DNA from 2 places in the Caballeronia sp. LZ043 genome. Region 2 is predicted to be linked to the other one. Evidence: riboswitches for the same ligand, from Rfam matches in the RefSeq annotation. Region 2 holds a riboswitch; the other holds the start of a gene.
The links. A riboswitch is a leader RNA that binds a small molecule or an ion and turns the genes downstream of it on or off. The one in region 2 is predicted to bind manganese.
Positions count from the first base shown of each region.

Region 1: it holds a riboswitch for manganese, as region 2 does, so the genes downstream of both, mntP (manganese efflux pump MntP) here and QCE64_RS00470 (sodium:calcium antiporter) in region 2, are expected to answer to the same signal.

Region 1 covers NZ_JARUXT010000003.1:139,096-150,029, forward strand. Annotated here, with positions in the region: gene QCE64_RS20910 (PQQ-binding-like beta-propeller repeat protein) at 45-1,799, shown strand; gene QCE64_RS20915 (lipopolysaccharide biosynthesis protein) at 1,810-2,871, opposite strand; gene QCE64_RS20920 (hypothetical protein) at 3,291-3,767, shown strand; gene QCE64_RS20925 (ester cyclase) at 3,788-4,234, opposite strand; yybP-ykoY riboswitch at 4,349-4,516, shown strand; gene mntP (manganese efflux pump MntP) at 4,526-5,095, shown strand; gene QCE64_RS20935 (DUF6632 domain-containing protein) at 5,088-5,498, opposite strand; gene alr (alanine racemase) at 5,723-6,823, shown strand; gene QCE64_RS20945 (hypothetical protein) at 6,852-7,616, opposite strand; gene QCE64_RS20950 (CoA transferase) at 7,783-9,177, opposite strand; gene pdxA (4-hydroxythreonine-4-phosphate dehydrogenase PdxA) at 9,282-10,283, opposite strand; gene QCE64_RS20960 (four-carbon acid sugar kinase family protein) at 10,315-10,934, opposite strand, start outside.
Region 2 covers NZ_JARUXT010000001.1:93,395-104,328, reverse strand. Annotated here, with positions in the region: gene rpsU (30S ribosomal protein S21) at 1-173, opposite strand, end outside; gene QCE64_RS00490 (aldo/keto reductase) at 550-1,500, opposite strand; gene QCE64_RS00485 (flagellin) at 1,745-3,538, shown strand; gene fliD (flagellar filament capping protein FliD) at 3,713-5,239, shown strand; gene QCE64_RS00475 (flagellar protein FliT) at 5,249-5,548, shown strand; gene QCE64_RS00470 (sodium:calcium antiporter) at 5,680-6,690, opposite strand; yybP-ykoY riboswitch at 6,788-6,965, opposite strand; gene QCE64_RS00465 (ABC transporter substrate-binding protein) at 7,177-8,772, shown strand; gene QCE64_RS00460 (MBL fold metallo-hydrolase) at 8,780-9,853, opposite strand; gene QCE64_RS00455 (MerR family DNA-binding transcriptional regulator) at 9,958-10,380, shown strand; gene aceK (bifunctional isocitrate dehydrogenase kinase/phosphatase) at 10,409-10,934, shown strand, end outside.

The DNA of each region.
Region 1 (10,934 bases), on a different contig from region 2:
GCGATGGTTCCAGGTCGTCCCGTCTCTCCGTCGAGGAGTTGCACATGAAAGCGCTCGTTCCTGCCTGTGCCGCTGCTATCGGCGTCACGCTGCTCGCGATCATCATCGGCGCATGCAGCGGGGGCGGCTCCGGCGGGGACGCCTCCTCATCCGCGGCGGGCGGCGGAGCGGCTTCGGGGGCATCGAGCCCAGCGGGGGCATCGAGTGCATCAGGTGCATCAGGCGCCTCGGGCGCTTCCAGTCCTTCCGGCAGCAACGGCAACGGCAACGGCTCGACCACCGCCGTCAGTCATCCGACGGACGTCACCACCTGGCACAACGACATCGCCCGAACCGGCCAGCAACTGGCCGAAACCGTCCTGACGCCGTCGAACGTCAATACGGCGACGTTCGGCAAGGTGGGCGTGTTCAACGTGGACGGCGCCGTCGATGCCCAGCCGCTCTTTCTGGCCGGCGTGCCGATCGCGGGCGGCACGCGCAATGTGCTGTACGTCGCGACCGAGAACGCGAACGTCTATGCCTTCGATGCCGACAGCGGCGCCGTGCTCTGGAAAGTCTCGACGCTCGGCAACGGCGAGTCGCCCAGCGACGACCACGGCTGCGCTCAGATCACGCCGAACATCGGCGTCACGGCGACGCCGGTCATCGACCGTTCGCGCGGCCCGCATGGCGTGATGTACTTGATCGGCATGTCGAAGGACGGGTCGGGCGGCTATCACCAGCGCATCCACGCGCTCGACGTCACCACGGGCGCCGAGCTCTTCAACGGTCCGACCGAAATCACCGCGAGCTATCCGGGCAACGGCGCGGGCAGCCAGAACGGCCAGGTGCCGTTCACGCCGGGCCAGTACGCCGAACGGGCCGCGTTGCTGCTGTTGAACGGCGTCGTGTACACGTCCTGGACTTCGCACTGCGATTTCATGCCGTACACCGGCTGGGTCATCGGCTACAACGCCGACACGCTCCAGCAGGCAAGCGTGCTCAACCTGACGCCGAACGGCCAGATGGGCGCGATCTGGATGAGCGGCGCGGGGCCGGCATCGGACGGGCAGGGCATCTATCTGCTCGATGCCAACGGCACCTTCGACCCGACGCAAAACGCCCAGGAAATGCCGATCAACGGCAACTACGGCAACGGCTTCCTGCGCATCGACCCAAATCCGCTGCGGGTGCAGGATTACTTCCAGGCGTCGAACACGGTGCAGGAGTCGAACGAAGACGAGGATCTCGGCTCGGGCGGCGCGATGGTGTTGCCCGATTTCACCGATGCAAACGGCACCGTCCAGCATCTTGCGGTGGGCGCGGGCAAGAACTCGACCATCTACGTGGTCAACCGCCTGTCGATGGGCAAGTTCGATTCGAACGCCGACCACATCTATCAGGAACTCGTCGGGCAGATCACGGGGCCGATGTTCGCCGGGCCGGCCTACTTCAACAACACGGTGTACTTCGGTTCGATCGGCGACAGCATCAAGGCGTTCGCGGTATCGAACGCTGCGTTGTCCGCGACGCCCACCAGCAAGACCGCGAACACCTTCGGCGCGCCGGGCGCGACGCCGAGCATTTCCGCCAATGGCGCCACGAACGGCATCCTGTGGGCTGCGGAGAACGGCACCATCGCCGGGCTGCGCGCCTACGACGCAAGCAACCTGGCGACCCAGCTCTACAACAGCGGCGACACCAGTGGACGCGACCAGTTTGGTCAGGGCAACAAGTTCATCACGCCGACCGTCGCGAACGGCAAGGTCTATGTGGGCACGAAGAGCGGCGTCGGCGTGTTCGGGCTGCTGGCGAAGTGAGCGCGCGATCTCACGGCGCCGGATGCGCCGCGACGAACGACTTGAACGCGCTGTAGGCCGGCTTGGGCGTCTTGCCGTCGTTCAGCATGATGCCGTACGGGCCTTCGCCGCCGCTGGGGTCGTCGTAGAGTTCGTAGACCTGCAGTGACGTGATGCCGTATTGCGTGGAGATCGACTTGAGCGCGCCCAGCATGTTGACCGACAGGTAATCGGCGGCCTGTTGCTGGGTGCCCGGAAAGCTCGGCCGGATACCGACTTCGTTGATCCACACCGGCTTGCCGAAACTCTTCAAGGTGCCGATCACGTTGTAGCAGCCCGTGCCGCCGCACGCGTGGGTGATATCGCCTTGCTCGGAATACCAGTGCCAGGCCGTCACGTCCCAGGTGACTTTCGGATGACCGGTCGTGCCGTCGGGCTGCGTGCCGTTCGCGAGCATGACATCGAAGCCATAGTGCATCCAGGTGTTGCCGCCGATCACGATCTTGCCCAGCGGATCCAGCGACTTTATCCCCGCGATCAACCCGCGCACCACGCCGCGTGCAATCTGGAAGCGCGTGTTGTCGAAGTCGGTGCTGCGCACGCCGTCCACCCAGCCGACGAGACATTGCGCCGCGAGTTCGTTGGTCACTTCGTAGTACGCGTAGCGCTGCACCGCGACGATCTGCCGGGCGATGGAATACGCGGCGCTGTAGGCATCGCTCTCGCCGGCGAAATTGAGTTCGAGCAGGATGACCGGATACACGGTGATGCCGCTGGCGGCCATCGTCCTGGCGACGTTGGCGAGGGTTCGGGCGCCTGGCGCATCGCGCACCTCGATGCGGTACATCTTCACGTTGAGATCGCGCAATTGCGACCGTTGCAGCGCCGGGCTCGAAAGGGCGTACGCGCCGGTGTTGTTGTGGCCGTTGATGCCGTAGGCGATGTCGCGGGCACTCGGGTACGTGAGCGGCGCGGGAATGACCGGGCGCGCGGCATCGCTGACCGCGGCGGGGCCGGCGCTGTCCGAGCCGCCGCCGCACGCCGCGAGCAACAGGGGCAGCGTGAGCGCGCCGAACTTGTGGACGAGTTTCATGATGAGGAAGGACGCGAGAAATATCGAAGCGATACCCCGAACCGTTGCCGATATCGAATTAGTTGGGCGGATGCGAACCGGAGGGACGCGGCGTTGTGATGGTTCGATGGGAATGCGCGTCGGCGGCGGGCGTCTGGCCGGTGCACGCACGTTCTGCGGAAGGGACAGGAAGAGGCCGCGAAGGCCTTGTTTGGCGAAGCTGCGGGAACGTGTGGGAGCGTGCGTAGATGACTATAGACGCTGGTTGCGCGCGAAATCAAGGCGTGGCGTCGCCAGGCAAACGCACGAAACGGTAGACCCTCGGAAGCCCTGCTTTTGATTGGGCCGAACGGTCGGAATGCCGTGTCAAAGACGGATGCGTTATATTTCAAAATACATAGCGCATTGCATTCGACGCAAAGAACCTGTCACTGGCTACCATGTTGACCCGCACACGATCACGATCACCCGCCACGTCCGCCCCGGCCGATTCGAGCCTGGGCGCCAGCATCATTACCGTGCAGGCCGCGCGCGATCGCGAACGCGCCGAGCCGCTTCGGGATCTCGTCGATGCGCATCGGCGCTTGCAGGGCAGCGTGTTGCGCTTTCTCTCGTTATTCGTGGAGAGCGTGGAGCCCGCGCCGCTGGACCAACTGGTGGCCTGTCTGGAAAAGAAGGCGCGCGCGGCGGGCTTTGCGCGCATGCCGGAATTGAGCGAAGCCGTGCAGGCGACGCGCGAAGCCGCCCGGCAGCGCGAGTGGCTGTTCTCCGATTCCTTCGGCACCGATGCCGCCGCGCTCCGCGAAGCCGCTCGCGCGCTGGAGCGCCTGGACGCGACGCTCGTCGGCTTGTGTGTCGAACATGTGGTGCGGCAGACCGCCTCGCGCGGCGCGAAAGGCAAGGCGCGGCGCGCCTGAGCATCAATCCGGAAGTACTTTCAGGGCGATGGCCTGATCCCGGACGGCACGGCGTCGAGCTGGCGGAATACGCTGAGCCAGTCTTCGAGATGCCAGGTTTGCGAGACGCGGTCGCCGCGTATCTCGTGGAAGGAGTGAATCGCGAAACGAAGCGGCTTGCGGGTGGCGGCGATGCCCATCAGCGGCCCGGCCTGTGTGCCGCTCACTTCGGCGCGTACGCCCACGCGATCATCCTGCACCAGCATGTCCAGGATCTCGATGCGCATGTCGGGCAGCGCAATGGCGAGATCGGCGAAGATGGGAATCATCTGGTCGGGACCTGGACGCTCTCTGGGCGGTTCGGGAAGATACGCCCAGTCCGGTGTGACGGCCTCGCGCAGCAGCATGAGATCGTGCGTGGCAAATGCGCGATAGAGCCGTTCGACTGCGTCTTTCGCAGCCGCGTGGGTAAGCTGGCCTGCCTGCATGGCGCCTCCGTCATGAGCGAGTTGGCATGCGGTGGAAACTGCGGCATAACGTACCCACTGTACCGCAACCTGTCGTGAACGCGCAGGAACGGCCCAGGAGTCATGTTAAGCTCACGGCTCTTCGCTGGGGAGTAGCCGGCTTTCCGTTCGGGAAAGCGTCCATGTCAACACGCTCGGTCGTTCGGACCGTGGCATGGGCAACCGTCAAGGGTTGGCAAGACCATCGACAGATCCGCGACCGGTCGGGCGCGCGTTCTGTCGTTCCATCTTGCCCGACCAGAGCGCTACTCGATGAACCTCGCCTCCACACTATTCCTCGCCTTCGCCATGTCCACCGACGCCTTCGCGGCCGCCGTCGGCAAAGGCGCCACGTTGCACAAGCCGCGCATTGCCGAGGCCCTGAAGACCGGCGTGATCTTCGGTGTGATCGAGGCGCTGACGCCGCTCGTCGGCTGGGCGCTTGGCAAGGCGGCCGCGCAGTACGTCACCGCGTGGGACCACTGGATTGCGTTCGCGCTGCTGGGTCTGCTCGGCGCGCGCATGATTCGCGAAGGCCTGCGCGCCGTGGAGCATGAGGAAGAAAAGCCCAACTCCCACTCGTTCTGGGTGCTCGCGCTCACCGGCTTCGCCACCAGCATCGATGCCATGGCGGTCGGCGCGGGCCTCGCGTTCATCGATGTCGATATCTTCTCCACGGCCGCGACCATCGGCTTCGCGACCATGCTGATGGTGACCATCGGCGTGATGGTCGGGCGGCTCGTGGGCGCGACCATCGGCAAGCGGGCGGAGATTGTCGGCGGGCTGATCCTGATGGGCGTCGGCTGCGTGATCCTGGCCGAGCATCTCGGCTATCTCAACTGAGCTTGCCTGCCTGCCCGCGGCGCGGCGTGAAGTACGCGAGCGCGGCGGCGACGATGAACAGCGCCGGCACATCGCCGGCCAGATGGCCGATATGCGCATGAGACTGCGTGCCGCCGAATGACTGCACGGCCATGATGGCGCCGTGCACGATGCTCGACCACACCGTGAACCAGATGAGACTCAGGTGCCGCAGCGGATCGCGCGAGGCGATCAGCAGGAACACGCCGAGCGTCGCGTAGAGGCCGACGATCATCAGCGCGTACTCCGAGCGGCCTTCGTGCGTGCCTTCCCAGGCCCAGCCGGAAGGCCAGAGCAGCATCAGGGGATAGACGGCGAACAGCGCGATCAGCCCAACGATCACGAGCACGATGCGCAGGCAGGCAAGACGACGGGCGTCGGTCATGGCGATCTCCTTCGCCGCATGCGGCGTGAGCCTCACGATACGCCGGAAAGCACGCGTCGCGAAGCTTGGGCTGCGTGTTTGGCGGGCAGCGTCTTCCACCAAAATTCGGCGCGAATACGATAACAAAAACTGCCTTCCGGCCGATACGATTCGTGCTTCCACTGCCTTCTTTCACAAAAGCAGCATGGCGCGTCCGATCAGGCGGCCCATGCCGGGGAGCACGCATGCCACGTCCGATTTCCGCACGCATTCTTCTCGACGCCATCCGTCACAACCTGCAATTCGTCCGGGACACGGTGCCGACATCGCGCGTGTGGGCCGTGATCAAGGCGAACGCGTATGGTCACGGCATCGAGCGCATTTATCCGGCGCTTGCCGAGGCCGACGGCATCGCGCTGCTCGATCTCGACGAAGCCGTGCGCGTGCGCGAGCTCGGCTGGCACAAGCCGGTGCTGCTGCTGGAAGGCGTTTTCGAACCGGCTGACGTGCTGGTGGCGGACCGGTATCGCCTGCATGTCACCGTGCACTGCGACGAACAGCTCGACATGCTCGAAGCCGCCCGCCCGCGTGAGCGCATCGACATCCAGTTGAAGATGAACTCGGGGATGAACCGGCTGGGCTTCCGTCCGGCGGACTATGAGCGTGCGTGGCTGCGTGCGTCGCGGATCGGGTCGATCGGTTCGATCGGGCTGATGACCCATTTCGCCAACGCCGATGATGGCGCGATCGACTGGCAAGTCGACGCCTTCGACGCCGTCACGCGCAACCTGCCGGGCACGCGGTCACTGTCGAACTCGGCGGCGGTGCTGTGGCACCCGCGGGCGCATCGCGACTGGGTGCGGCCCGGGACGATCCTCTATGGCGCGTCGCCGAGCGGGTGCGCGCGTCATATCGCGGGCAACCCGCTGCGCGCGGCGATGACGCTGGAAAGCCGCATCATCGGCGTGCAGACGATGCAGCCCGGCGAGACGACCGGCTATGGCCGAACCTTCACGACGGATCGACCGATGCGCGTCGGCGTGGTGGCGTGCGGTTACGCGGATGGCTATCCGCGGCACGCGCCGACCGGCACGCCGGTCATGGTGGCGGGCGTGCGGACGCGGATCGTCGGGCGCGTGTCGATGGACATGCTCACGGTCGATCTCACGCCCTGCCCGGCGGCGGGTATCGGCGCGCCGGTCGAGCTGTGGGGCGCGCATGTCAGCGTCGATGAAGTGGCGGAGCCGTCCGGTACGATCGGCTACGAGTTGCTGTGCGCGTTGGCGCGTCGGGTGCCGGTGCGGTGCGAGGTGGCTGAAGGGGCAGCGGCGATCGTCTACGAGTGACCCCGGTGACGTGCCGCTGCGCGAAGAATCAGCGCGTCGCCGCCATGAAGAACGCCGTGGAACGCTGCGGCGTCACGCCCACGATGCTCATCTGATTGTTCACGACGGTCGCCTCGACCGGCATCGTCACGCCGCCGCCGGTGGCGCACGCGGCGCTGGTGAAGTTGAGCGAGCCGTCGAGAATGTGCTTGCCGGTCGCGCGCGGCTTGAAGTTGCCGGTGAACGTGCAGGCGCCCTGCGAACCGGTAACTGCGCCGTTTGCGGCGAAGGTGATCGTCGAGACGGTCGTGATGCTGCCCGGGTTGGTCCACGTGCCCAGCACATCGCCGATGGCGAGCGGCGTGTCGTAGGTGGCGTTGTAGTTGCCGTTGAAGTTCAGCGCGGTGGTGTTCGGCTTGGTGTTGATCGAACTCGTCGCCGAGAACGCGCTCTTCGCCGTGAAGGTGCCGCTGAGCGTGCCCGCGATGATCTCGCCGGTGTAGTGCAGCGCGACGACCGCCGGATCGGTGAATGCGCCGTTGGTGGCGGTGACGAAGCCTTCGGTCATCCAGACCAGATCCTGATTCAACGTATAGATGCTGAAGTACTGCCCGGTCTCGAGCACGATGGTCTGCGCGGCAAGGCCCGTGTCCGTCGCGCCGAACCAGATGCCTTCGGGAATCGCATGCGACGTCCTGGCGACGCAGGTCTTCGTGAGGTCTCCGTTCGTGACACATGTTTCGTCGCTTCCTCCGCCTCCGCAGGCGGCGAGAACGGGCAGGGCTAGCAGCATCACTTTCGGGAGCAGTTTCATGGGAACGTTGGAGGTTGTTCTTGTCGATGAGCATGGTGGGCGCGCGGGAAGGCGCGCCTGCCACGCGTTATCGGAACGTTCGGACGAAACTTGAGATGAGGTTTGTATCCAGGGCGCTATGCCATTCCTGATCGGCACGCTGTGGCATTGATTGGCGGGACATTCCTCACCACCGCGCCTCCCCCGCCCCCGGCCTCACCGACTCCCGCGCATACCCCGCCGGCGTCCGCGCCAGTTGCGCGCTCGGCGTCACCGCCACCAGCTCGCCAAAGCCCGACGCATACCGCGTCATGAACGGCGCGACCTCCGGCGTCGGTGCGGCGATGCCGCCTTCCACGCGCCCCAGTCCGCGCAACCACTGCCCCGTCTGCGCGAGCGAGACCTGCACATGCCAGCTCCCGCCTTCGCGCTGTTGCCGCCACAGCGCCGCCGCCGCGCCGAACGCCATCAGGAAGCCGCTCGCCATGTCGAGCATCTGCATGGGCAATGCATGCGGCTTGCCGTCGCCGGCCGCTTCGCCTTCGGCTGCGTTGAAGCCCATCGCCGTCTGCACGAGCGAATCGAACCCGCGCCGTTGCGCCCACGGTCCTTCCGTGCCGTACGCCGTCAGCGAGACATAAACGATGCCCGGCCGCCGCGCCGCCAGCGCATCCGGCCCGAAACCGAGCGCCGCCAGCCCGCCCGGCCGATAGCCCTGCGAGAACACATGCGCCTCGTCGATCAGTTGCCTGAGCGCCGCACGATCCCGCTCCGTGCGCAAGTCGAGCAGCGCCGAACGCTTGCCGCGACTCGTGTCCGCGATCGCCGGAATGTTTGGCAGATGCGGCGCGTTCACCAGCATGACGTCCGCGCCGAACGCAGCCAGCGCGCGCCCGCCGACCGGTCCCGCAAGAATGCGCGTGAAGTCGAGCACACGAATGCCGTCGAGCGGCCGCGCGGCTTCTGCCAACGCAGGCAGCGCGCGCGGCGGCGCATCGCCGATACGGGTCAGCGTCATCAACGGCTGCGCGGCGATCGCACGCGCCTGAGGCGTCGCGTCCCATTCGTCGAAGGTGCGCAGCATCGTGACGACCAGCCCTTGCGCCGCCGCAGCGTCCTCGAATTCACGGCCGCGCCAGGCCAGCATCGCGTGCTCTGCGTCCGCGCGCGTCGCCGTCTTCGGATCGAGACCGAGCAGGCGCAGCGCGCCATCCTGATGATGTTCGAAGTTCGCGTGAATGCGCACGTAGCCGTCGGCGCAGCGATACAGGCCGGAGAAGCGTCCCCATGTCTCGGGTGCTTGCCCATCGACGGTGAAGGCGCCCGTGCATTCCACGGCCGCGTGCGTCATGTCCACTGACACGCGCTGCCGCTCGACGCCCCGCGCATGCGCCAGTTCGCACGCGGCAAGCGCCGCTGCGGCGACGCTCGCCTGCGCCGCCGTGCCAATGGCGAAGCTCGATGGAAAGACCGGCTCGCGGCCCGGGAGGTCGATGAAAGAAAGCGCATCGTCGGGCAAGCCGGCGATGCGCCAGAGCGCGTGAAGCGTATCGGAAGCTGAAGCGGACGTTTGAGCGGACATGATGGATGGGCGCGCGTGCTTCGTGAGGAAGAAGCCCCCATTGTCGCGCTGACCGCGCGCTCGCGCTCGACCCGCCGCTCAGTGACGTAGCTCAGTGACCTAGCTCAGTGACGCCGCGTCGCCAGTTCCGCGCCTTGCCGCAGCGCTTCGAGCATGCTGCCTTCATCGGCGATGCCCTTGCCGGCGATATCGAATGCCGTGCCATGATCCACCGACGTGCGGATCACCTCCAGCCCGACCGTCACGTTGACGCCCGCTTCGAGACCCAGCACCTTCACGGGACCGTGCCCCTGGTCGTGATACATCGCGACGACGAGATCGAAATCGCCGCGTCCGGCGCGGTAGAACAGCGTATCGGCGGGCAGCGGGCCGGTCACGTCGAGGCCGCGTTCCTGCAGCACCTTCACCGCCGGAATGATCTTCTCTTCTTCCTCGCCATAGCCGAACAGACCGTTCTCGCCCGCATGCGGATTGATCCCGCATACGCCGATGCGCGGCTTGCTGATCCCCGCCTTGATGAGCGTCGCGTTGCCGCGCTCGATGGTGCGCTGGACCAGACCCGGCTCGATCTTGCGGATGGCGTCGATGATGCCGATATGCGTCGTCACGTGGATCACGCGCAGTTGCGGAGCGACCAGCATCATCGAGACTTCGTCGACGCCCGTCAGGTGCGCCAGCATTTCCGTGTGGCCCGGATACTTGTGGCCGCCCGCATGCAGCGCTTCCTTGTTCAGCGGCGCGGTGCAGATCGCGTCGATCTGGCCGGCCTGCGCGAGTTCGACTGCGCGCGCGATGTACTGATACGCGGCATCGCCCGCGACGGCGGACAGCTGGCCGAACGGCAGATCATCGGGAATCAGGCCGAGGTCGATGCAATCGATCGTGCCGCGCTCATAACGCGCTTCCGGCGCGCCCTGGATGCGTCGCACGCTGGCGCTGACGCCGGTGAGTTCGATCGCGCGTTCGAGGCGGCGCGCATCGCCGATCACGAGCGGACGGCACTGCTGGTAGACCGCATCGTGCGCGAGGCTCTTGACGACGACTTCCGGACCGACGCCGCTTGCGTCGCCCATCGTGATGCCGATTACGGGGAGGTAGTTGCTCATGATGTTTCGTCTGGATTCGGGGTGAATTCGGTTACTGGCGCGCGACGGGAAGGTCCGCGCCGCGCAAGTGCAGGTAGGCGCCAAGCAGCGCATGCTCGCTGCCGAACGCGCCCGCCTTGGTGACGATGGCCGGCCCCGCGCCGTTCGCGGGCCTGCCGAGCGCGACGCCGGCTTCCACCTCGCGCAACAGCTCGAGACTGCCGACACGGGCGGCAGCGAGCATCGCGCGCGCGGTTTCGCCGCCGGTCGCGATCAGGCCGCCCAACTCGTTGAAATGAGGCGCGACGAGCGCGGCAAGAGCGTTCGACAGGCGCGCGCCTTCGGCCGGATCGAAGGCATCGTCGCGGCCGATGCGCACGATCGCGTCCTCGCGATCCCGCACCGTTCGGCCAATGCGTTCATGCCACGCTTGCCACTCCGGATGACGCGCGCCGTCGCGCAGCACGGCGGGCGGCACGATCATCTCGCGGACGCCGGCTTCCGCGCCGAGCAGCGCGCACTGGCGCTCCGAGATCGCCGAGAGACTGCCGACCAGCGCGAGGATCGGGCCTTGCGTGCCGTCGAACGGACGGGCGCCGTGGGTATCGGCTTCGGTGGCGAAGAGATCGGGCAACGCGGCGAGTTCGCGCGCAAGCCCGCCCGAGCCGACCC
Region 2 (10,934 bases):
TTGCGCAGACGCGCGACGGCAGCTGCCTTCTTGCGCTTGCGCGCGGTGGTCGGCTTTTCGTACGACTGGCGCTCGCGCAGTTCGGCGATGGTGCCGTTGCGCTCGATGGTGCGGCGGAAACGCCGAATCGCGACATCGAACGGCTCGTTTTCTTTGAGGACGATAGTGGTCATGTAAATCCTGGTTTGCTAAACGTATTTCTAAGCGCGCGACGACAAAATCGCCGCGCCCCGGCACTCCGATCGTCCACCGGACGCGGCGCTGGATCACACCAGACAGCCCGCCGCGACGGACACGAGCAAAGCGGCCACGGAGGCCGGAACAGAGAGAGTTGGGATTCAGCCGCCGAAGCGGCATGCGCATTCGAAGAACGACGTGAACGCGCGTTTCGGAGCCGTCCGCCGCCGGATGTTGACGTTGTCGATTTTGACTTGGTCATTCGGCTGCGAAGGCAGGAAAACGGGCACATTTCTCGATTCGGGCGCGATGTTACCAGAACAGCGCGCCGCTGCCAACACTTCGCACCGCCCAACTCCTTGATGTGACAGATTATTTCTGCCACGCACTGGCTTCGTCGAGCAGTTCGACATCTTCGCTCGACAGGACAAGGCGCGTCGCGGCCGCGAGGCTTTCCAGTTGTGCCACGGACGTGGCGCTCGCGATCGGCGCCGTGATACTTGGCCGCGCGATGAGCCACGCGAGCGAGATCGTCGCGGGTGTCGTGTCGTTGCGCTTCGCGACTTCGTCGAGTGCATCAAGGATTTTCAGGCCGCGTGCATCCAGATATTTCTCGACGCGCGAGCCGCGCGCCTTGTTCTGCGTATCCGCCTTCGAGCGGTACTTGCCCGACAGAAAGCCGCTTGCGAGCGCGTAGTAAGGCACGACTGCCACGTCATTTTTCTGCACGACCGGCTCGAGTCCGGTCTCATAGCCTTCGCGATCGTACAAGTTGTATTCCGGCTGAAGGATCTGATAGGCGGGCAGGCCCGAATCCTTCGCGACCTTCAAGACTTCCTCCAGACGCTCGCCCGTATAGTTCGACGCGCCGATCACCCTCACCTTCCCCGCCTGGATCAGCTTCTGATAGGCGTTGAGCGTCTCGTCGAGCGGGGTGGCCTCGTCATCGTGATGCGAGAAATAGACATCGATGTAATCGGTCTTCAGGCGTCGGAGCGAATCGTCGGCGGCCGCGGCGATGTTCGCCGCCGTCAGCCCCGGGCGCGTGCTGAGCTTGCCCACCTTCGTCGCGAGCACGATCTTGTGGCGCTTGCCGCTCTCCTTGAACCACTTGCCGATGATCGTCTCGGATTCACCGCCCTGATGACCTTCGACCCAGGCGGAATAAACGTCGGCGGTATCGATGAAATTAAGACCGTGGTCGACAAATGCATCGAGGATGGAAAACGACGTGCGTTCATCGGCGGTCCAGCCAAATACATTGCCGCCAAAAACTAAAGGCGCGACTTTCAATTCCGATATACCGACATTACGTGTCTGCATGAATGCTCCGAATCCGCGTGGAAGAGGGACTAAAAAGCATACGCGTGATTCGGAAGGCTTGCTGGGCGGGCCTTCGAAGGCTTTCGACACTATTCGTTACACAAATCGGTTAGCCCGGCCTTAAGTTTTTTTCGAGTGGCCCGATAACCTCAAGTAGGCGGCCGGCTATCACCGAGCGCAGGACCGCCAGGCAACAACTCGGTGCCATTAGCCAAAGCCAGATTAGTCTCCCAGGAGAGAACAAATGATCGGTATCAATAGCAATATCAACTCGCTGGTTGCTCAGCAGAACCTCAACAGCACGCAAAGCGCGCTGTCTTCGGCGATCACCCGCCTCTCGTCGGGCAAGCGCATCAACAGCGCGGCCGACGATGCAGCAGGCCAGGCAATCGCCTCGCGCATGACCTCGCAGATCAACGGTTTGAACCAAGGTGTGTCGAACGCCAACGACGGCGTCTCGATGACCCAGACGGCTGCTTCGGGCCTGTCGCAGATCTCGGACAACCTGCAACGTATTCGCCAGCTGGCCGTGCAGGCTTCGAGCGGCTCGCTCTCGTCGAGCGACCAGGCTTCGCTGCAAAAGGAAGTGACGCAGCGTATCGCTGAAGTGAACCGTATTGCTTCGCAAACGACCTACAACGGCACGAACGTGCTCGACGGCTCGGCTGGCACCGTGTCGTTCCAGGTTGGCGCGAACGTCGGCCAGACCATCGGTATCGATCTGAGCAACGGCGTGTCGGCTGCTCAACTCGGTGGCGGTCTGCCGCAGAAGGGCGCGACGATCGGCACGCTGTCGGGCCTGAGCCTGACGAGCGCGGGTGCTGCAACGACGGGTACGGCCAAGGCCGACATCACGTCGATCAACGTGCTGGCTGACGGCAAGGGCGGCTTCACGTTCACCGACCAGAACAACCAGGCGCTGTCGAGCGCGGCAACGACCGCCCTGTTCTCGGGTACGACCACCGGCACGGGCACAGCGCTCTCGCTGACGGCAAAGGGTGCGCTGGTTGGCGCCTCGACGACCCAAACGGCTGCAATCAAGGCCGCCTCGGCTGCGAACGTGCAAACGACGACGACGACGTATGCCGCCGCCGACACGAAGCTCGGCGCAACGATCGACCTCGATGCGAACGGTCTGCTTCCGGATCTGTCGGGCGCGGGCACGGGTGCAGCCACGGACATCACCGGCATCAATGTCTATGCCGATGGCAACGGCGGCTACAAGTTCAAGACGGTCGCCAACGGCACGGAAAGCGGCTCGTACCTGTCCACGGCCGACGCAAGCAAGCTCTTCACGCAAACGCCCAATGCCGGCGGTGTCGCAACCCTGACGGGCACGGCGCTGACGACGACCACCGGCGGCGCGGACCAAACGGACATCACGGCCGTTCAGAACGACGCAGCTAACGTCGCCACCGCCACCACGACCTCGCCGACGACCAAGCTCGGCAGCGTGTCGATCTCGCTCAAGGCCGATGGCACGGTCGCTGGCTCGGCAGACACGCCGGCCTACAGCAGCGTCAACATCTATGGCGACGGCGCTGGCGGCTTCACCTTCAAGGGTGTGGATGCAAACGGCGCGGAAACCGACATCAGCGCGTCGGTGACCGGTCTGTTCGACACGACCGGCGGCACGCTGACCGGCAAGGGCGCGCTTGCGGACAACGCAAACGCCACGGGCGCCGCTGACGGCATCGCTCAAGCCAATGCGCAGAACGTTCCCCCGAAGGTCTCCGACATCGACCTGACGAAGGCCAACGGCGCGAACCTGGCGATCGAATCGATCGACAACGCCCTCGACAGCGTCAACTCGATTCAAGCTGACCTCGGCGCCGCACAGAACCGTTTCTCGTCGATCGCTTCGACGCAGACGGCTCAGTCGACCAACCTGTCGTCGGCACAGTCGCAGATCACCGACGCGAACTTCGCGCAGGAAACCGCGAACCTGTCGAAGGCTCAAGTGCTGCAACAAGCTGGTATCTCGGTGCTGGCTCAAGCGAACTCGATGCCCCAGCAAGTTCTGAAGCTCCTCGGCTAAGCATCACGGCCGACGCTGTAACCGGCGCGCATCAGCCAGTACAATGCGCGCCGGAAGCAACAAAGCAGCAAAGCAGTCAGCGCAAAGGGAGCTCGTCTCCCTGTGCGCGTTTTCGGAAGATGACGACTTCCGCCTCATTCCAAACGATCGCGAAGTAATACGAGCGGAGCACACATGACCACCGTAGCCACGACATCGGGTTCCACTGTCGATCCGACCAGCGCCGTACAACAGGCCGCACAGTCGATCATCAGCGGTTCCACCAACTCGACGATGGACGTGAACTCGCTCGTCACCGCGATCGTCAACGCGAAGGTCGCAGGCCAGACCGACGCGCTCAACAACAAGAAGACCGCCGACAACACGCAGCTCACCGCGATCGGCACGCTCAAGTCCGTGCTGTCGCTGCTGCAAAGCTCGATCACGAATCTCGCCAACGGCAAGACGCTCGGCTCGTTCACCGCCACCGCCGACGGCAAGGGCCTCACCGGCAGCGCCGACACCACGGCCGTGGCCGGCAGCTACGCGGTCAACGTGCAGAACATCGCCTCGGCGCAATCGCTCACGTCCGGCACGTTCTCGACCACCGACGCGCTCGGCACCGGCTCGATCACGCTGAAGGTCGGCAACAACAGCAGCACCATCAAGCTCGACAGCAGCAACAACACGCTGTCGGGCATCGTGTCGGCGATCAACTCGGCGTCCGACAATCCCGGCGTCACCGCGACCATCGTCAACGGCTCGGACGGCGCGCACCTCGTGCTGCGCTCCACGTCGACGGGTCTCGGCAATCAGATCGGCGTCGATGTCACCGCGGACAGCAGCACCTCCGCCATCAACAAGCTTCAGGTCAGCTCGTCCACCACGACCACCGATCCGGACCCGACCGACCCGACCAAGACCATCACCGTTCCCGAACACACCACCATCAGCAGCACCAACGGCTGGACGCAATCCAGCGCGGGGGTGGACTCGCACCTGACGGTGGCCGGCACGCCGGTCACGAGTTCGAGCAACACGATCAAGGAAGCGGTGACGGGCGTCACGATGAACATCACCGCGGACTCCGTCGGCACGACGCAGACGCTCACGATCGGCCAGGACGTCACCGGCCAGAAGACCGCCATCGATGCCTTCGTCACCGCCTACAACAACTTCATCAGCACGGCGTCGTCGCTGACGTCGTTCGATTCGACCGCCAGCTCGCAAGGCGCGCTGCTCGGCGACTCGATGATGAACACCATCAAGAATACGATCTCCAGCACGATCAGCAAGGGCATCGGCGTCGGCACGGGCAAGGTGAACCTGGCGTCGATCGGCATCACGCTGCAGCCGGACGGCACGCTTTCGACCGACGAAGACGCGCTCACCAACGCGCTCACCAACAGCAGCGGCACGGTCGCCTCGCTCTTCAACACGACCGACGGCGTGGCCGCGCAGTTGAACACGAGCCTGACGGCGTTCCTGCAGACCGGCGGCATCATCGACACGCGCACGACCGCGCTCAACGACGACCTGACCAGCATCGCCGATCAGCAGACGCAGCTCACCGCGTACACCGCGCAGCTGACCACCTCGTACAACGACCAGTTCACGGCGCTCAACTCGTTGATGTCGTCGATGGCCACGCAGTCGAGCTATCTGACCGCCCTCTTCGGCGGCACCAACAGCGCCGGCGCGCTGGCCACCAACAAGAGCTAAGGACCGGACATGAACCAGCACGAACTGATTCAGGAAGCCTGGTCGCTGACCGAGGCCATCGAAACGGCAGTGGGCAACGAAGACTGGGCGCGCGCCGCCGAGCTGACCGAAGCGCGCGCACCGCTCGTCATGGCGCTGCGGGCCGAGCAGCCGGCGGAGTCGCTCGCGGTCATCCGCAAGATCCAGGCGAGCATCGATGCTGTTGCATCGCGCGCGCAGATGGCGCAGACGGCGCTCGCCGCGAACTATCGCCGTTCGATGGACGGCGCCAAGGCCGCAAGCCGCTATCAACAAGCCGCGCGCTTCTAAAGTTTTCAGCTGCCGCGCCGATAACACAAGAACAACAAGAACAACGCGCCGATGTCGGGCGCGCTGCTTCGCTCTTGATGCCCGCCTCGCGCGGGCATTCTTATTTGTGGCGGGGCTTGAGCTGTCGGGCTTTATCGACCCAGCGTCAGCGCCAGATAGGCCGCATACAGCACGCCGTTCCCGAGCAGCGCCCACAGCACCACGCCATTCGGCTTCGCATTGAAGCGCAGCCACGCCGCCGCCGCCAGCGTGATCAACACGCCGGTCAGCACTTCGACACGCGGTTCCCACGGCGTCAGCATGATGCCGATCGCGGGCAGCAAGGTGCCCTGGAACACCATCGCGCCCGTGATGTTGCCGAACGCGAGCGTGTCCTTCCCTCTGCGCGCCCACAGGATGCTGTTCACCTTCTCGGGCAATTCGGTGGCGATCGGAATGATGATCAGCGACAGCAGCAGCGCGGAGATTCCAAGCGCCTGCGACACCCCTTCGACGCCGTGAATGAAGCCCTTCGCGCCGCCCACCAGCAACACGATGCCGACCAGGAACTGCAGCATGATGCTGCCCATGGACGTCTTCAATCCCAGGCGCGAAGCGAACAGCGCCTCAGGCGCTTCGGTGCCGTGTCCGCTTTCGACCAGGTTCGCCGAGGCCCTGAACGTCGAGATGACATACATGACGTATAGCCCGACGAGGCCCGCCGCGAACATCGCTCGCACGGGCCATGCGTGATGCGGGATGAACATCGCCGCGCACGCGATCAAAAACGCAAACAGGAAGAAGTTGAGATCCCGCGTGAAGCCGCTGCGCTCCGGCACGATCCGTCCTTGCAAGCCGCGCGACTTGAGCACCGCAATCGTCATCAGGCAGGTGGAGAGCGTTGCGAGCATCAGCGGCGCACCGAGAATCGCGCCGACGCCGATTTCCTCGTTGACCGCGCGACTGGGCGTGCCGCCGAGCAAGGCGATGATCGGCACCGTGGTTTCGGGCAGCGCGGTGCCGACGGCAGCGAACAGCGAGCCGGTCACGCCTTCGGAAATGCCGAGCCGCTCGCCGAGATGTTCGAGCGCGTTGGTGAAGAGTTCGGACGCGATCAGGATGATCGCGAGCATCAGTGCGAGTTCGATGAAGAGCATCGTCATGCGGCACCTCGCATGAAGCAATGCGACGAACGCGGCGGAAGCGCCGAAAGACGCGTGAGAAGGAGACGTTGTAGTTGTAGGGACACGATCTTTCCACGGCCGGACGCTGAGCGAACCACGATGCACCACGCGCCGTCCGGCCAGGAACGACGCAGTGCATCGATGGTCTCGCCAAACCGGTCCGGTCGAACGCGCCACGGCAGCAGGGCCGAGGATGTTGACGCGTTCTCCTTCGCGCACGAAGGAAGGCTACTCCCCAAAGACGGCGCAAGTGTAGCCCGATGCCTCCGGTTTCGGCAAGCCGCGCCTTCTCGCCTGGCTCATGGCAGGAATATGCGTATGCGGATCGAATCGTTGTCGATGCAACGAGCATTCGCTATGCTGGCCGCGCCGGGCGCGCTGCTTGCTGCGCCTGCCGACCGTCATCGGACCTGATCCGCCAACAAGAACGAAACGCCGTGTGACCATCGGGTCACGGGAGATCTCATGCGCCTGACACTCGTCGCCGCCGCTGCCGCGGCCATCCTGCTCGCCGCGCCGGGCATCGCGCTGTCCAAGCCGCTCACCATCTGCACCGAAGCGAGCCCGGACGGCTTCGACGTCGTGCAGTTCAATTCGCTCGTGACCACCAACGCTTCCGCCGATGTCATCTTCAACACGCTCGTCGCCTACGACGAAGCCGCGAAGAAGGTCGCGCCCGCGCTCGCCGAGAAGTGGGACGTGAGCAGCGACGGCCTCACGTACACCTTCCATCTGCGTCCGAACGTGCAGTTCCAGACGACCGAGTGGTTCAAGCCGACGCGGGCGCTCGACGCCGACGACGTCGTGTTCACCTTCTCGCGCATGCTCGACGACAGCAACCCGTGGCACAAGGTCGCGGGCGCAAGCGGCTTTCCGCATGCGCAGTCGATGGGCCTCGTGAAGCTCATCAAGGCCGTGACGAAGGTTGATGACCACACCGTGAAATTCGAACTCAACGAGCCCAACGCCACCTTCGTGCCGATCCTCACGATGGGTTTCGCCTCCATCTATTCGGCCGAATACGCCGACAAGCTGCTGAAGGCGAACCAGCAGACCGACCTGAACAGCAAGCCGGTGGGCACCGGTCCGTTCGCACTGAAGAGCTATACGAAGGACTCGGTGATCCGTTACGACGTGAACCCGGCCTACTGGGGACCGAAGCCGAAGATCGACCGGCTGATCTACGCGATCACGCCGGACGCGGCCGTGCGCGCGCAGAAGATCAAGGCGGGTGAATGCCAGATCGCGCTTTCGCCGAAGCCGCAGGACGTCACCGACGCAAAGAAGGACCACGCGCTGAAAGTGAGCGAAACGCCGGCCTTCATGACCGCGTTCGTTGCGCTCAATACGGAGAAGAAGCCGCTCGACAATCCCAAGGTGCGGCAGGCGATCAACATGGCGTTCGATCGCACGACCTACATGAAGACCGTGTTCGACAACACCGGCACGGCCGCGGTGAATCCGTATCCGCCGAACACGTGGAGCTACGACAAGAACATCGCGGCCTACAAATACTCGCCCGATGCCGCGAAGAAGCTGCTCGCCGAAGCGGGCTTTCCGAACGGCTTCGACACGACCATCTGGGTGCGTCCGAACGGCAGCGTGCTGAACCCGAATCCGAAGGTCGGCGCCGAGTTGCTGCAGGCGGACCTTGCGAAGATCGGCGTGAAGGCGCAGGTGAAAGTGATCGAGTGGGGTGAGCTGATCCGCTCGGCGAAGCTTGGCCAGCACGACATGCTCTTCATGGGCTGGGCAGGCGACAACGGCGACCCCGACAACTATCTGTCGCCGCTGTTCAGTTGCAACGCGGTGAAGTCCGGCATCAACTTCGCGCGCTACTGCGACCCGCAACTCGACAAGCTCATCGCCGACGGCAAGGCGACGCCGGATGTCGCCAAACGCACGCAGTCGTACGATGGCGCGCAGAATATCATTCACGATCAGGCGCTGTGGATTCCGCTCGTCTATCCGACTGCCGCCGCACTCACGCGCGCCAACGTCAGCGGCTTCAACGTGAGCCCGTTCGGGCGGCTGAACCTGGGTGGCGTGTCGGTGCAGTAAATGCCGGTCAGGCCGGCGCGAAGCGGATCACACCGTCATCGCCGGTTCGGCGCCTGAGCGTTCCATCGAGCCAGAGCACATGCAGGTGCGCAAGCGCCTCGCCGAGCGCGAACGTCATCTGATGGATGTCGAGCTTGCGCTTGAACATTAACGGCACGATATCGGCGGCGCTGCACGGCTTCTCCATGCACGCCTCGCGCACTTCCGCCAGACGCGCGCGATGATGGTCGCGCAGTTGCGCGATGCGCGTCCGCACGCCCCGAAACGGCTTGCCGTGTGACGGCAGCGCGAGCGTCTCCGCGGGCATCGGCTCGTAGCGGCCAAGCGATTCCAGAAACAGCGCCAGCGGATTGCTTTCCGGTTCCAGCGCGAACACGGAGACGTTCGTCGAGATGCGCGGCAACACCATGTCGCCTGAAATCAGCAGCTTGTCCGCCGCGCAGAACAGCGCGCTATGCTCCGGCGAATGGCCGAAGCCCGCGACCACCGTCCAGTCGCGCCCGCCGATGCGGATGACATCGTTGTCGCGAATGCGGCGGTATTCATGCGGAATGGAAGGGACCAGGGTCGGATAGTAGCTGTCGCGCTTGCGCAGCGCGTCGAGCGAGGCTTCGTCGGTCAGGCCGTGCGCCGCGAAATGCGCCGCCGCGCGCTCGCCGCCCGCATTCGAGCCGTCGCCCGCGGCCATCACGCGGCCCATCGCATACTCGCCGAGCGAAATCCACAAGCGCACGTTCCAGCGCTGCCTGTCGCCGCCCTTGCAGATCCAGTCGGCGAGGCCAAGATGGTCCGGATGACAGTGCGTGACGATCACACGCAGCACCGGTAGGCCATCGAGCACGGTATCGAACACCCGTTCCCAGTTCGCGCGAATGGTCTCGTTCGAAATCCCGCAATCGACCACGGTCCAGCCCTGCTCGCCGTCGATCTCGTCACGCAGCAGCCAGAGGTTGATGTGATCGAGTGCGAACGGCAACGCCATGCGCAGCCAGAACACACCCGGCGCGACTTCCTTGACGCCGCCGGCCTCCGGCAATTCGTCCGAAAAAACATAGTCGAGCTGGCTTTCGAGTGCGTTCATTCGGTCCTTGCCTCCGGGTTTGCGCCGCGTTGCAATCTGGCGAAGTTGACGATAACGTAAACGTCCATTCTAACGTTGCGTGCGCTTTTGCGCTGCCGGCCGCGATGACTCAACCGACGCACTACACCATCACCGACCTGGCGCGCGAGTTCGACGTCACGCCGCGCGCCATTCGTTTCTACGAAGATCAGGGCTTGCTCGCGCCGCAGCGCGCGGGGTCGAACGGCTTGCGGCGCGTGTATTCGCCGCGCGACCGCACGCGTCTGAAGCTCACGTTGCGCGGCAAGCGCCTCGGCTTCACGCTATCGGAAATCCGCACGCTGCTCGATCTGTACGACTCGCCCACCGGCACGAACACGCAGCTGCAGGCTTTCGTCGATACCATCGCGGCGCACCGGGAAGTGCTCGAACGTCAGCTGGAAGACCTGAACACGACGCTGGCCGAACTCGCCGCCTACGAGGAACAGGGCCGCGCGCTGCTCACGGCGGGCACGGAAAAGCGTCCGCGCAAGCCCAGGGCGGCATGAACTGATTGCATCGGAGGCGCACGCCGGCATGAATCACTTCCCCAAGCTGCTCTCGTCGCAAATCGGCTTCGACGTCGCGCAGACGATGCTCGAAGGATTCGATCGCCATTACCGCGTGTTCCGCGACGCCGCCATCCGCGCCAAGCCGCTGTTCGAGCGCGGCGACTGGCCGGCCTTGCAGCAGTTGGCGCGCGATCGCATCGCGTCCTACGACGAGCGCGTGGCGGAATGCGTGATGCGGCTCGAGGACGAATATGACGCCGAGAACATCGATGACGACGTCTGGCAGCAGATCAAGCTGCACTACATCGGCCTGTTGACGACACACCGTCAACCCGAGTGCGCCGAGACCTTCTTCAACTCGGTGTGCTGCAAGATCCTGCATCGCTCGTACTTCAACAACGACTTCATCTTCGTGCGGCCCGCAATCTCGACGGAATACATCGAGAACGACGAGCCCGCCGCGAAGCCCACGTATCGCGCGTATTACCCGGAGAAGGACGGGCTTGCCGGGACGCTCGAACGCATCGTCACGAACTTCCAGCTGGAGACGC